2 regions of the Arthrobacter sp. SLBN-122 genome follow, and region 1 is predicted to be linked to the other one. Evidence: predicted binding sites of a transcription regulator. Region 1 holds the regulator's gene; the other holds the start of a gene.
What was found. The regulator HrcA, encoded in region 1, represses chaperone genes, less so after heat shock. The targets are predictions, from matches to a motif close to TTNGCACTCGNNNNNNNCGAGTGCNAA.
Positions count from the first base shown of each region.

Region 1 (7,069 bases):
TGCCAAATACGCTTTCCACCAGCGCCCCGCTGGAAACCACGCAGTCCTCCAACAAGGCCCCGGTCTACTGGATCGGCCGCAGCGGCGGGAACATCTTCCTTTACCGCGAATTCCGCGATGTCCCGGAGCAGGAGAACCCTGTCACCCGCGCCCTCCGGGCCATGATGTCGGAGAAGCCGCTGGACCCTGACTTCTTCACGCCCTGGCAGAACCCGGACAAACTGGCCACCTCGATTTCCGGCAAGGACGTCATCACGGTGGATGTTTCAGCCGACGCTTTCAACAGCAATCTCGACGCGGACATGGCTGCCCGCGCCATCCAGCAACTGATCTACACGGCAACCGCCGCGGCCGCCAGTTCCGGCCTGATCGACACGGGCCAGCAGATCCGGGTCCGGATACTTGTGGACGGCCACACCGACTACGTGGCGTTTGGCAGCGTCCAGCTGGGCGCGCTGATGACCCGCGCCGCCGGCCTGGTGGCCCCGGTCTGGATCATTGACCCGCAGGAGAGCGCCGAGGTTGCGGGGGGCAGCGTCAAGATCACTGGCCGCAGCACGTCCCCGGGGGCCAAGCTCCGCTGGCAGATCCTGCAGTCACCGGATGGAGGCAGCAAGGCACCTTTCCTCACCGGAGAAACCACGGCGGGGGCGGAACAGGGGCAGGCCGGGGTCTTCACGCTGGCCCTGAACCTTCCGCCCGGCGACTACGTGCTGCGGGTGGCCCAGGCCGGTTCCGGCGGGGAACCGGACCGGAACGAGGACACCAGGTCCTTTAGGGTCCGGTAGCCGTCCAGCGGCCAAGGACGTCACTGGCAAGCACGACGGCGGCGGGCCCGGCGGTGGAGGACCGCAGGACATGGTGCCCCAAGAGGGCGGTCACGGCGCCTTTATCGCAGAGTTTGGTTACTTCGCGCGGGCTGATGCCGCCCTCCGGGCCGACGACCAGCAGAATTTCACGGGGTCCCGCGCCAGCAGTCGACTGCCATCCCTCAAGGACCGTGCGCAGCGGCCGTACGGCGTCTTCGTGCAGGATGACGGCAAGGTCCGCCGCTTCCACGGCAGCTGAAAGCCCTGCAGTGTCGACGGCAGGCCGCACCTCGGGAATCCGGGCACGTCTGGCCTGTTTGGCGGCCGCGGATACGGTGGACTCCCATTTGGCGTGCGCCCGGGCGGCACGGTCACCCTTCCAGCGGACGATGGAACGTTCGGACTGCCAGGGTACGACCGCGTCGATGCCCAGTTCGGTGGCCGTCTCGATGGCAAGTTCGTCGCGGTCGCCCTTGGCCAGGGCCTGTACCAGCACCAGCCGGATGTCCGGCCTGTCTTCCACGGTAAGGGTCCCGCACTCCACCTCGAGACCGGAGGGGGCGGCAGAGACGACTTTCCCGGTCATCCGGGTGCCGGCCCCGTCGACAATGTCCACCGCTTCGCCCGGGGACAGCCGTTTGACGGTGACGGCATGGCGCGCCTCCGTCCCCTCGAGGACGAAGAGTTGACCGGCAGCCATGCCGTCCAGCGAACCGGCGGCTGTGAAGAAGACGGGGTTGCTCACCGCTACAGGTTACCGAGCCGGTCCCGGAGCTTGGCGAACATGCCGCCGCTGGCGGCAAGCTTGCCCTCGGTGATCTGTTCGCCACGGACCTTGGCCAGCTGGCGCAGCAGGTCCTCCTGTGCGGGGTCGAGCCTGCCCGGAGTGTCCACCTGGAGGTGGACCTTCAGGTCGCCGCGGCCGTATCCCCTGAGGTGTGTGACACCGAGGCCGCGCAGGGTGATGATTTCCCCCGACTGGGTTCCTGGCTTGACGTCGATCTCCTGGGTGCCGTCAAAGGTTTCCAGGCTGACGTCCGTGCCCAGGGCAGCCGCCGTCATGGGGATGTGCAGAGTGGCGTGCAGGTCGTCGCCTTCCCGCACGTAGGTGGCATCGTTGTTGACGCGGATCTCCACGTAGAGGTCACCGGCCGGACCGCCCGCGGGGCCGGCTTCGCCCTGTCCGGAGAGCTGGATCCGGGTTCCAGTGGCCACGCCGGCGGGAACCTTGATGGTCAGTGAGCGGCGGCTGCGGATACGGCCCTGGCCGCTGCACTCGTTGCAGGGGTCCTTGATGACCGTGCCGAAACCTTCACAGGTGCCGCAGGGGGCGGCCGTCATGACCTGGCCGAGGATGGAGCGGACGGCCCGCTGGACCTGGCCGCTGCCGCCGCAGATGTCGCAGCGTTCAGGATGGGTGCCGGGGCGGCAGCAGGACCCGTCGCAGGTGGGGCAGACCACGGCGGTGTCCACTTCGAGTTTCTTGTTGACGCCGAACACGGCGTCCCGGAGGTCGATCCGAACGCTGATGAGGGCGTCCTGGCCGCGCCGGACACGCGAGGCCGGACCGGACGTGCCGCCGGCGCCGAAGAAGGTGTCGAAGATGTCCTGGAACGCGAACCCCTGGCCCGCATAGCCTGCTCCGCCGAAGCCGTTGTCGGTGCCGTTCTCGTTGCCCGTGGTGTCATAGATCCGGCGCTTCTGGGGATCCGAAAGCACCTCGTAGGCGTGGGTTACGGCCTTGAACCGCTCTGACGCGTCTGCGCCGGGGTTTACGTCAGGGTGAAGGGTGCGGGCCAGCTTGCGGTAGGCCTTTTTGATTTCTTCGCCCGTAGCTTCGGGTGAGACTCCAAGGACGTCATAGTGGCTGCTCAAAATACGTATCTCTTCCTTGTTGTACTGCAATTCAATTCGGCGGCCCGGCTCTTGCTTCCCGGCCGGAGCAGGCTCCGGCGGCTAAGAGTCAGGGCCCCAAAATCCTGGAAAGGTAGCGCGCCACTGCCCTGACGGCGGCCATGGTGGTGGGATAGTCCATCCGGGTGGGCCCCAGGATCCCTACTTTCGCGGCACTGTCCGGACCGTAACCGGTGGCAACGACGGAGGCTTCGGCAAGGCCGTCGTACGGGTTCTCCCTTCCGATGCTGACAGCGACGCCGCGGTGGTCCTGGGCCATTTCGCTCAACAACCGCAGCATCACCACCTGCTCCTCAAGCGCCTCGAGCACAGGGCCGATACTGAGGGGGAAGTCCACGTTGGATCTGGCAAGGTTGGCGGTGCCTGCCATGACCATCCGCTCTTCCCGGCTGTTTTGTGCCAGGCCCTCCAGCCCGAGCGCCAGTGCGTGTGCCGCCTGCCGCTGCTGGTGCGGGGCTGCGGCCACGACGGCGGGCAGCGCCTGGGCCAGTTGGCTCAGCGGTGTTCCCCCCAGCGCACCAAGGAACCGGGTACGCAGTTCAGCCAGCGCGTCGTCGCCGAGGTCCTGCCCGACGTCGATCACCCGCTGCTCCACCTTGCCGCTGTTGGCAATCAGGACCACAAGGACCTTGCGGGGGGCGAGCAGGACGAATTCGATATGGCGGACAAGTGCCCTGCTCAGGTGCGGATACTGCACCACGGCAACCTGGTTGGTCAGCTGGGACAGCAGCCGGACCGTACGCTCCAGCACGTCGTCGAGATCGTCCGCGCCTTCGAGCAGGGACTGGATGGCGCGGCGTTCAGCGGCGGAGAGCGGCTTGACAGCGGAGATCTGGTCGACGAAAAGCCGGTAGCCCTTGTCGGTGGGAATCCGGCCGGCGCTGGTATGCGGGGCGGTGATCAGCCCCTCATCCTCCAGGGCAGCCATGTCGTTGCGGATGGTGGCGCTGGAAACACCAAGATGATGCCGCTCCACCAGGGCCTTTGACCCAACCGGCTCGCGGGAGTGGACGTAGTCCTCCACGATGGCCCGCAGTACTTCCAGCTTGCGTGGCTCGCTCACTCTCCACCTCCATCCCATGGTTCGGGGCGCATGCCCCTCCCGATGCAACCCACTGTTAGCACTCGACATGCCCAAGTGCTAACAGTCTATTATGCCTCGGCCCGTTGTTAGCATTGGTACCGCTCCGGGCGAAATTCCGGGGCTGAGGACCTAGCGCTAGGCGGATCGAATCCATGGATTACCAGAACTGGGGCCCACGGGGCATATCGGCTCCCGCGCGGACGGAACTGCCCGAGGTTCCCGTGGAGCGCGGAATGGTGCTCGAGGAAGTGCAGTCCGGCTGGGTGGGTGCCGTGACCCGTGTGGAGAAATCCGGCGGGATGCATGTGGTGGCGCTGGAGGACAGGCGGGGAAAGTCCCGTTCCTTCCGTCTTGGGTTCGGTTTCCTCCTTGAAGGCCAGCCCATCCGGCTGATGCCGCCGGCGCCGCGGACCGCGGCGGGTCCGGCAGCGGGCAGGACGGCGTCGGGATCGGTACGGGTGGCCGGACAGCGGGCCCAGGTAGCCAAAGCCAGCCGGATCTGGGTGGAAGGCAAGCACGACGCCGAACTGGTCGAAAAAGTCTGGGGAGACGACCTCCGGGTGGAAGGCATCGTCGTCGAGCCCCTGCACGGCATTGACGACCTCGCCGCAGCCGTGGCGGACTTCAGCCCCGGGCCCGGCCGGCGGCTCGGCGTCCTGGTGGACCACCTGGTTCCCGATTCCAAGGAGTCCCGCATCGCGGAAGCCGTCATGGCCTCCCCGGGTGCCGCCGGGAACGTCCTGATTGTTGGACACCCGTACGTGGACGTATGGCAGGCGATCCGGCCCGCTGTCCTTGGGATCGACAAATGGCCTGCCGTCCCCCGCGGGCAGGACTGGAAAACCGGGATCCTGAAGGCGTTCGGCTGGCCCCACGCGACCAAGGAAGATATCGGCCTTGGGTGGCAGAAACTGCTGGGCGCCGTGCGCACGTATGCAGACCTCGAAGCATCCCTGCTGGGCAGGGTTGAAGAAGTGATCGATTTCCTGACCGTGCCCTGAAGGGCGGCGGGCCGCCCGCGACCCAGTATTCTTGGTAGTGCGGTTCCTTATTTGAGGCACTGCAGCATTTTTCCGGCACTGCACGCGTTTTCACGCTCTGCATGCGCCGGAATCCGTACCCAGCACCACTTGCACCTTCGAAGGAACAGACTGTGGCAGAAAACGCACGTGATCACAGGGATGGCCAGGGCCGTTCCGAGTACCATGGCGTCCCCGCCAATGCCCTGCCGCTTACGGCCAGCGAAGACCGCCAGTGGGCAACACTCGCGCACTTCGGCGGGATCCTGGGCTGCATCCCCGCGCTGCTGATCTATTTGATCTTCCGGGACCGCGGCCCGTTCACCGCCCAGGAGTCCAAGGAAGCGCTGAACTTCAGCCTGCCGCCCACCATTGCCGCCGTGCTGGCCAACATCCTGGTGTTCATCCCTTACGTCGGGAACATTTTCGCGGTCATTGCCACACTGATCTGGGTGGCGCTCACGTGCTTCTCCGTCGCCGCCGGGATCCACGTCAACCGGGGCCAGCCGCACCGCTACCAGTACAACCTGCGCTGGATCAAGTAATCCCCACCGGCTCCCAGCCCTCGCAAGCTCGGGCCCTCGCCGCAGTGGGCCCACCCAGCGGCATCCTAGCCTCGCTTCGCTTCGGCCAGGGAACCCTGCCGGCGTGGGCCCGGCCCTTGGGGTCAGTCCGGCAGGACCCGGCGGACTACTGCGTCTGCCAGCAGCCTGCCCTTCAAGGTCAGGACCAGTCGGCCGCGGAACGCAGCGGCAGGATCCACGAGGCCGTCGGCGATAAGCCCGGCCACCTCGTGCCGTCCACCGGCGCTAAGCGTAGAGAGGTCAAGGCCGGACTGCAGGCGCGCTTCCAGCATGACCCGCTCCAGGTTCCTGGTTTCCGCGTCCAGGGTTTCCCGGCCGGCGGCGGGCGAGAGCCCCTGGGACAGCCTGTTCGCATAGGCCGACGGGTGCTTGACGTTCCACCAGCGGACCCCGCCCACGTGCGAGTGCGCGCCGGGCCCGATTCCCCACCAGTCGTCACCCCGCCAGTAGGCCAGGTTGTGGCGGCAGGCCTGTTCCGGAGTCCGGGCCCAGTTGCTGACCTCGTACCAACCAAGTCCGGCCTCGGTGATCAGCTGGTCGGCGAGCTCGTACTTATCGGCGTGGTCGTCGTCGTCAATTCCGGGAACCTCGCCCCGGCGCATCTGCGCGGCCAGCTTGGTGCCCTCCTCGACGATCAGCGCGTACGCGCTGATGTGGTCCGGCCCGTAGGAGAGCGCGGTCTCCAGGGAGTGGCGCCAGTCGGCCAGCGACTCCCCCGGCGTCCCGTAGATCAGGTCCAGGCTGACAGCCAGTCCTGCCTCGCGCGCCCACTGCACCACCTGCGGCACCCGGCTCGGGGTGTGGGTGCGGTCCAGGACCTTCAGGACATGTGGAACTGCGGACTGCATGCCGAAGGAGACCCTAGTGAAGCCGGCTTCCTTCAGGACGGCAAGGGATTCGGGTGTGACGGAATCCGGATTCGCCTCCGTGGTGACCTCGGCGCCGTCCTCAATGCCCCACTGGTCGATGGCAGCCCGAAGGATCATGGCCAAATCGTCCGCGGGCAGCAGCGTGGGTGTGCCGCCGCCAAAAAAGACGGTGCCCAGCTTCCGGGCAGGAACGCCCGACGCCGAGAGGACCTTCGCTGCCATCGCCACCTCTGCCGCTGCCGTGCCGGCATACGCATCCTGGGAGGCCCCGCCGCCGAGTTCCGTGGCGGTGTAGGTGTTGAAGTCGCAGTAGCCGCAGCGCACAGCGCAAAACGGGATGTGGACGTACAAGCCGAACGCCCGGTCCGCCGCACCCTCCGCTGCCTGGGGAGGCAGCAGACCGTCCGACGGCGCCGGGTCACCGAGGGGAAGAACGCTGGGCATCAGCGGGCCCCCCGCTGCGCGGTGATCACTTCTTCTTGGCCTTGTCCTTTGATTCGTCGGTGGTCAGGGCGGCGATGAACGCCTCCTGCGGCACCTCCACCGTCCCCACCATCTTCATGCGCTTCTTGCCTTCTTTTTGCTTCTCCAGCAGCTTGCGCTTACGCGAGATGTCACCGCCGTAGCATTTCGCCAACACATCCTTGCGGATGGCACGGATGCTTTCGCGGGCGATGATCCTGGAGCCGATGGCTGCCTGGATGGGCACCTCGAACTGCTGCCGCGGGATGAGTTCACGGAGCTTGCCGGTCATCATCACGCCGTAGGCGTACGCCTTGTCCCGGTGGGT
Region 1 covers NZ_VFMS01000001.1:4,136,752-4,143,820, forward strand. Annotated here, with positions in the region: gene FBY36_RS18990 (GerMN domain-containing protein) at 1-788, shown strand, start outside; gene FBY36_RS18995 (16S rRNA (uracil(1498)-N(3))-methyltransferase) at 775-1,554, opposite strand; gene dnaJ (molecular chaperone DnaJ) at 1,557-2,684, opposite strand; gene hrcA (heat-inducible transcriptional repressor HrcA) at 2,773-3,786, opposite strand; gene FBY36_RS19010 (DUF3097 domain-containing protein) at 3,960-4,808, shown strand; gene FBY36_RS19015 (DUF4870 domain-containing protein) at 4,961-5,371, shown strand; gene hemW (radical SAM family heme chaperone HemW) at 5,494-6,723, opposite strand; gene lepA (translation elongation factor 4) at 6,749-7,069, opposite strand, start outside.

Region 2 (7,069 bases), 1.3 Mb from region 1:
CCTGGTCCGTCCACGCCGACAGGTCGCCATGGGCGCGTGGCGGAACTCCGAGGTCCGATTCGAGCTCACGGTAGATGTTCACGAGGCTGCGGGGGAGGGGGCGCGTGCGCGGGTCGACGGAAAACGACAGCCCCACGGCGTGTCCCGGGGTGGGGTACGGATCCTGCCCAACAATGAGGACCTTCACCCGGTCAAGCGGCTGGCGGAAGGCGCGCAGGACGTTCGACGGCGGCGGCAGGAGTTGGTGCCCCGCCGCCTCTTCAGCGGCCAGGAAGGCCAGGACCGACCGGAGCCTGCCTTCCACTCCCTGCAGGGCTGCCGCCCAGTCCGGAGCCATCAGCTCTGCCAGGGGCAGGGCGGCCAGGTCAGCGAAGCGGATTCCGTCCGCCCGGTCCTGCTCCAGCTCGAAGAGCGCGTCCGATTCAAACATCGTTCCATTCTTGCAGGCCTCCTTGCAGGCGCTCGGCCCAAGCCCTCCCGCCGGCACCATCGGCTGCCCGCACGTGCGCAAATGACACTCGTGTTGTTCCACCGGTACCATGGGGGTGAGACATTACCGTAACCAGCGAAGGAGTGTGCCGTGGCGGAACCGGCCCGGGAACATCTGCCGGAGCAGGATCCACGGAAGTCCCTCCTGGCGGATTTCACCCTCCGTGAGTCCTCCCTCTCAGAGCGGGAACAGCAGATGCTGGCCCTGGAACGGCAGTGGTGGAAGTACGCAGGGGCCAAGGAACAGGCCATCCGCGACCTCTTCGACCTCTCCGCGACGCATTACTACCAGCTCCTCAACGCACTGATCGACCGCGAGGATGCCCTGGCCCACGATCCCATGCTGGTGAAGAGATTGCGTAGACTACGTACGTCGCGCCATCGCGCGCGCACTGCCCGGCGCCTGGGATCAGACGCTTAACACGCCCCAGGCCGGGAGAACCGCCGCAATCAACAAGGATGTCCTTCCACCATGACCAGATACGCCCGCGATGAATTCGACAAGGTCCCGGAGGCCGCGTCGCGACAAGGTGTCCACCGGACGGCTTCGGCCCCGTCACGGGTACGGCTGTGGCCCATCCTGGCGGTGGGAATGGCGGCCCTGGCCATTGGGCTGGTGTCCTTCCTGATCCTTCCCAAGCTGGGGCTCAACGCCACGGTCAGCCAAGCCTCGGCAAACGTGGAGGCATCACCGCTGGCCGGCACCGGAACCACCCCACCGTCCACGCAGGCATCCGCTCCCCCTGCCGCGACCGGGCCGTCTGCCTCGTCCGTGCAAACCCCGAGCAGCGACCCCGAGCCCCTGGCGAGCCCTTCTGCCACTCCCCAGGCCGCCGTCGACAGGACCCAGGCCGTTGCCGTCTATAACGCAGCAGGGACGGCAGGGCTGGCCAGCCGGGTGGGCGGAACGGTCCAAGCGGACGGGTGGCGCCTGGGCCAGGTAGGCAACTGGTCCGGAGCCCCCCAGAAATCCTCCGTGATCTTTTACTCCGGCCCCCAGCAGCTGGCCAGCGCGCAGGCCCTTGCTGAGCTGCTCAACATCCCCACCGTGGTGAGCAGCACCGAATTCCAGGTGCCGCTGGTGGTAGTGCTCGGCCCCGGGTACCGGTAACCGCACCCTCTCCCGTCACACCTGCATAACGTTCCTGGTTCCGGGCAGGCCGCTGTCAGGGTCGGGCTGCGGGGATTGGCTAGAGTGATTTCCAGGCCAGGGCCTGCCCGGCTTGACGCCCCACGGTCCGGTCCCGCCCGGCCCCCAACGGAAAGAGTTGTTCATCATGGCACTGGGAACCGTCAAGTGGTTCAACGCTGAGAAGGGCTATGGCTTCATCACCGTTGACGGCTCCGGTGACGACGTCTTTGTCCACTGGTCCGCGATTCAGGGGGAGGGCTACCGTGCCCTCGATGAGGGACAGCGGGTGCAGCTGGACCTCGGTGAGGGCGAAAAGGGCCCGCAGGCGGAAAACGTCCGGCCCGCCCAGTGACCCGGTTGTACCGTTCCACAGTCCGCGTCCGCCCGGCGCTGGCCGTTTCCCTGGGAGCCGTCCTGGCGGTCACGGCATGCTCGGGGGCCGGCGGCAACGCCCGGGTGGACACACCGGAAGCCTCCGGAGACGGTGTGCTCCGGGTTGGCCTGATCCTGGACAACACCGGGAACAACGCCTTCCTTAATGCGCCCCAGCTGGCCGCCGCCAAGCTGGCCATTCAGGAGATCAACGCCGCGGGCGGACACAAAGGCCGTCCGGTGGAGCTGCTCCCGGCGCATCCGGACCATGAAGCCGCAGGGCAGGCGAAGGACCTCGCGGCTGCCAAAGCGGATGTGGTCATTGGACCGACAGATTCCAGCCACGCGACCGCCGCTGTGGACGTCCTGTCCCGTGCGCACATACCCCTCATCTCGCCGGCCAACACCGCTGCCGCCCTCTCCGGAATCGCCAGCGGAGGCTACTACTTCCGCACCGCTGCCGCTGACGTCGCACAAGGACCCGTGCTCGCCAAACTCGCCAGGGACGCCGGGGCCGCCACCATCAGCGTGCTGCACCAGGAAGGCGCCTACGGCAAGGACCTCTCGGCTGCCGTCACGGAGGCTGCCCAACAAGCCGGCCTCACGGTCCTGCCCGGGGCCGGCTTCAAGCCAGGCGACCCCGCCCAGGCCGCGCGCTCCACCGCCAAGGCCAACCCGGACGCCGTCGTCCTCATTGCCCGGGAAGGTGCACAGGGGGCATTGGCCGAGCTGAACAATTCCGGCCTCAACGGTTCGAGAATCATCCTCAGCGACGGCGGCTTCGCCCGCTACGGATCCGGGCTCGCCTCCCGGGTCCTGGACGGAGCCCGCGCCGTCGTCCCCGGCCAGCTGCCCACTGCCGCCTTCCAGGGGAGACTCCTGGGCGTGGATCCTTCCCTGAAGGACGTTTCCTATGCTGCTGAAACCTACGACGCCGTAACGCTGGCGGCACTGGCTGCTGCCAGGGCCCAGGACGACGCGGGGCGCTCCATCGCCGCCAACCTGATCCCGGTATCGGGCGGAACTGCACCTGCGGGCGGTGGCAGTGCAGGTGCATCGCCGCCGGCCCCGTGCCTGACATACAAGGAGTGCCTGGGCGGGCTGGCTGCCAGCAAGGACATCAATTACGACGGGGAATCGGGGTCAGTTGCCTTCGATTCCAACGGGGATATCACCAGCGCCGTTTTCTCCGTCTATAAATACGGCCCGGACAACAACCCCAGCCCCACAGGCCGGGAGACGGCCGGGCGCGCCGGCTGATCGCCCTGGGCGAAGCGGCTCCCTTCACCCGTCTCTGCGGCGTCTTTTCGCTTGCACTCTCACCTGGGGAGTGCTAATTATTGAGTTAGCACTCTGACGTACCGACTGCTAAAGCAAAGCCTGGTTCCGGCCGGCAGCGCCTGGCAACCGGTCGAGGAGCGAAAGAAACACCTCACTTCAGTGAGATCCCCACCCGGAGGCATACAGAGGCCGCCGCCAAAGGATCGTCCGTCGCGGGCACTGCAGCGGAGGTTCATTCTTAACGACTGTCCCGAAAGGACTACTGCCGTTATGGCCAAGATCATTGCATTTGATGAAGAGGCACGCCGCGGCCTTGAGCGTGGCCTGAACACCCTCGCCGACGCCGTTAAGGTCACCCTCGGCCCGCGGGGACGCAACGTCGTCCTCGAAAAGAAGTGGGGCGCCCCCACGATCACCAACGATGGTGTTTCCATCGCCAAGGAGATCGAGCTGGACGATCCTTACGAGAAGATCGGCGCCGAGCTGGTCAAGGAAGTTGCCAAGAAGACCGACGACGTTGCCGGTGACGGCACCACCACGGCTACCGTGCTGGCACAGGCCCTGGTCAAGGAAGGCCTGCGCAACGTTGCCGCCGGCGCCGACCCGCTGTCCCTCAAGCGCGGCATCGAGAAGGCCGTTGACGCCGTCACCGCCGAGCTGCTGAACTCCGCCAAGGAAATCGAAACCAAGGAAGAGATCGCGGCCACCGCCTCCATCTCTGCCGGTGACGACGAAATTGGTGCGCTCATCGCCGAAGCCCTGGACAAGGTGGGCAAGGAAGGCGTCATCACCGTCGAGGAGTCCAACACCTTCGGCCTGGAGCTCGAGCTCACCGAAGGCATGCGCTTCGACAAGGGCTACATTTCCGCCTACTTCGTCACGGACACCGAGCGCCAGGAAACGGTCCTCGAGGATCCGTACATCCTGATCGTCAACTCCAAGATCTCCAACGTCAAGGAACTGGTTGCTGTCCTGGAAAAGGTCATGCAGTCCAACAAGCCGCTGCTGATCATCGCGGAGGACATCGAGGGCGAGGCCCTGGCCACCCTGATCGTCAACAAGATCCGTGGCACTTTCAAGTCCGTCGCCGTCAAGGCTCCGGGCTTCGGTGACCGCCGGAAGGCCCAGCTGGCTGACATTGCCGTCCTCACCGGCGGCCAGGTCATTTCCGAAGAGGTTGGACTCAAGCTGGAGAACGCCGGCCTGGAGCTCCTGGGCCAGGCCCGCAAGGTTGTTGTCACCAAGGACGAGACCACCATCGTCGAAGGTGCCGGCGACGCCGACCAGATCGCCGGCCGCGTTTCCCAGATCCGCGCCGAGATCGAGAACTCGGACTCCGACTACGACCGCGAGAAGCTGCAGGAACGCCTGGCCAAGCTGGCCGGCGGCGTTGCAGTCATCAAGGCCGGTGCCGCCACCGAAGTTGAGCTCAAGGAACGCAAGCACCGCATCGAGGACGCAGTCCGCAACGCCAAGGCTGCAGTTGAGGAAGGCATCGTTGCCGGTGGCGGCGTGGCCCTGATCCAGGCCGGTGCCAAGGCGTTCGCCAACCTGCAGCTGTCCGGTGACGAAGCAACCGGCGCCAACATCGTCCGTGTTGCCATCGACGCTCCGCTGAAGCAGATCGCCTTCAACGCGGGCCTCGAGCCCGGCGTGGTTGTGGACAAGGTCCGCGGGCTCCCCGCAGGCCACGGCCTCAACGCAGCAACCGGCGAGTACGTCGACCTGCTGGCTGCCGGCGTCAACGATCCCGTCAAGGTAACCCGCTCTGCCCTGCAGAACGCGGCTTCCATCGCCGGCCTGTTCCTCACCACCGAAGCAGTGGTGGCTGACAAGCCGGAGAAGAACGCTGCCCCCGCAGGCGGAGACGACATGGGCGGCATGGGTGGCATGGGCGGCTTCTAAGCCTTCCTGCCGGGACCTGTCCCGCTAAACAAAATGCGGCCCCCTCGTTCGCGAGGGGGCCGCATTCTTGTGTCCGGTGGGATTACTTCCGGGCCGAGTCCAGCATTCCTTGGACTTCCTTCTTGAAGGCTTCCGCCGCAGCCTGGGGAGTCATCCGGTCATACAGCACTTCATCCGTGTACCGCTTGATGACGTTCTGGACACTGCCCGCACCCACTGGCGGGACCGGCGGTGCCTCCTTGATGTCCGGCGCGATGTCCTTCAGGAATCCAACCACGGTGGTGTCGGCCGGCTTGAGTTGCGGAGTGATGCCGGCAACGATCTCCGAATTCGTGGGGACGCCCCTGTCCGTCATCAGGATGGCGCCCGCCTCGGGGCTGTTGGTGAGGTAGTTGATGAACTCGGCAGCCTGCTGGGGATGCTTTGAGCGGGAGGAAGCTGACCAGAACATGGTGGGCTTGTAGTACATGCCGTTGCCGGCCGAGGTGCCGCCGACGCTGGGGGCCCGCAGCATCTTGATGCTGCTGCCGGTGGTGGCTTGAAGCGAACCAAGCTGGTTGGTCCACCACCAGGCCATGCCCACCCGGTTCGTTCCAAACAGGCTTTCCTCCAGGCCGGCGCCTGCGTCCTCGGTGGCCACGGTGGCCGGCGGGCTGGCCTTGGAGTCGCGTTGTTCCTTGAGCCGTTCCCAGAAGGATGCCGCAGTGGCGGTCTCAAAGTCGAGCTTGCCGTCCGCCGAGTACAGGTTCTCCCCGTGCTGGCGGAGCCAGATGATCAGGTCCGCTTCGTTGCTCCCATAAGCGGCCCCGTAGCTCTTTCCGTCTCCTGCGGCGCTGATCTTCGCCGCCGTCTCCACGAAGTCTTTCCACGTCCACGTCTTGTCGTCCGGAACAGGCACTCCCGCGTCCTGGAACACCTTGGTGTTGGCCATGATGACGTAGGCGTTCTGGCCTGTGCTCAGGCCGTACTGGGCGCCGTCGTACTGGCCGGAGGCCAGTGCTTCCTTGTCGAGTTTTGAGGTATCGATGCCGTTCTGCTTGGACAGGTCCAGCAGCGCTCCGCGCCCGCCGTACTCGGCGATGTATTTCTGGTCCATCTGGATGACGTCCGGCGCATCATTGGCGGCAGTTTTCGTTGCGAGCTTGTCCCAGTAGCTGGACCATTCGCCCGGTTCCGCCTTGATCTTGATGTTGGGGTGCGATGCTTCAAAGGCCGCGATGACCTTGTCCGTCTGTGAGTTCAGGTATTCATTTCCCCACCAGGCGAACCGCAGGGTGACCTGGCCGTTGTCGCCTGACCCGCCGGGGGCTCCGCAGCCCGTGGCCAGGATGGAAAGGGCCAGTGCGGCGGCACCCAGCTGGAAGCGGCGCCGGCTTACGGCTGGAGTCGTCATTGATGTTCCTTCCGGATTGGCTCCTCCTGGGCGGGGCAGCAACCGCCGCTAACCCACTTGCGCGAGAAACCGTTTTCTTAACTAGTGCTGTGATTGTTTCGCGCGATCGCCGCTCGAGTCAAGAACTTTCGGTAAACGTTTTCCCATCGCTTCGACCGGCCACGCCTGTTTGCCGCTTTCCTCGCCCTTGGCCTGGCCCCGCCCTGCACGCCCCGCTCAAGTGTGCAACGGCGCGGTTGAACGCCCATGATGCCCCCCGCCAATGGCATTCCGTTGTCGGTGGCTTCTGGCAGGATGGATTGGTGACGATTACTGCAGCGGCTGATGGTTCGGCCTTGGGAAATCCCGGTCCGGCCGGTTGGGCCTGGTACGTGAATGACGATTGCTGGCGGGCCGGCGGCTGGCCGCACGGCACCAACAACCAGGGCGAGCTGATGGCTGTCCTGGATCTCCTGCGGGCCACCGCGCATCTGCCTGGGGAGGACCTGCGCATCCTT
Region 2 covers NZ_VFMS01000001.1:2,794,452-2,801,520, forward strand. Annotated here, with positions in the region: gene FBY36_RS13035 (uracil-DNA glycosylase) at 1-430, opposite strand, end outside; gene FBY36_RS13040 (DUF3263 domain-containing protein) at 581-910, shown strand; gene FBY36_RS13045 (LytR C-terminal domain-containing protein) at 962-1,600, shown strand; gene FBY36_RS13050 (cold-shock protein) at 1,767-1,973, shown strand; gene FBY36_RS13055 (ABC transporter substrate-binding protein) at 1,979-3,253, shown strand; gene groL (chaperonin GroEL) at 3,545-5,179, shown strand; gene FBY36_RS13065 (ABC transporter substrate-binding protein) at 5,262-6,572, opposite strand; gene FBY36_RS13070 (ribonuclease HI family protein) at 6,875-7,069, shown strand, end outside.
Region 2: a site for HrcA is predicted at 3,339-3,365, ahead of groL (chaperonin GroEL). Genes of this name have one in related genera too.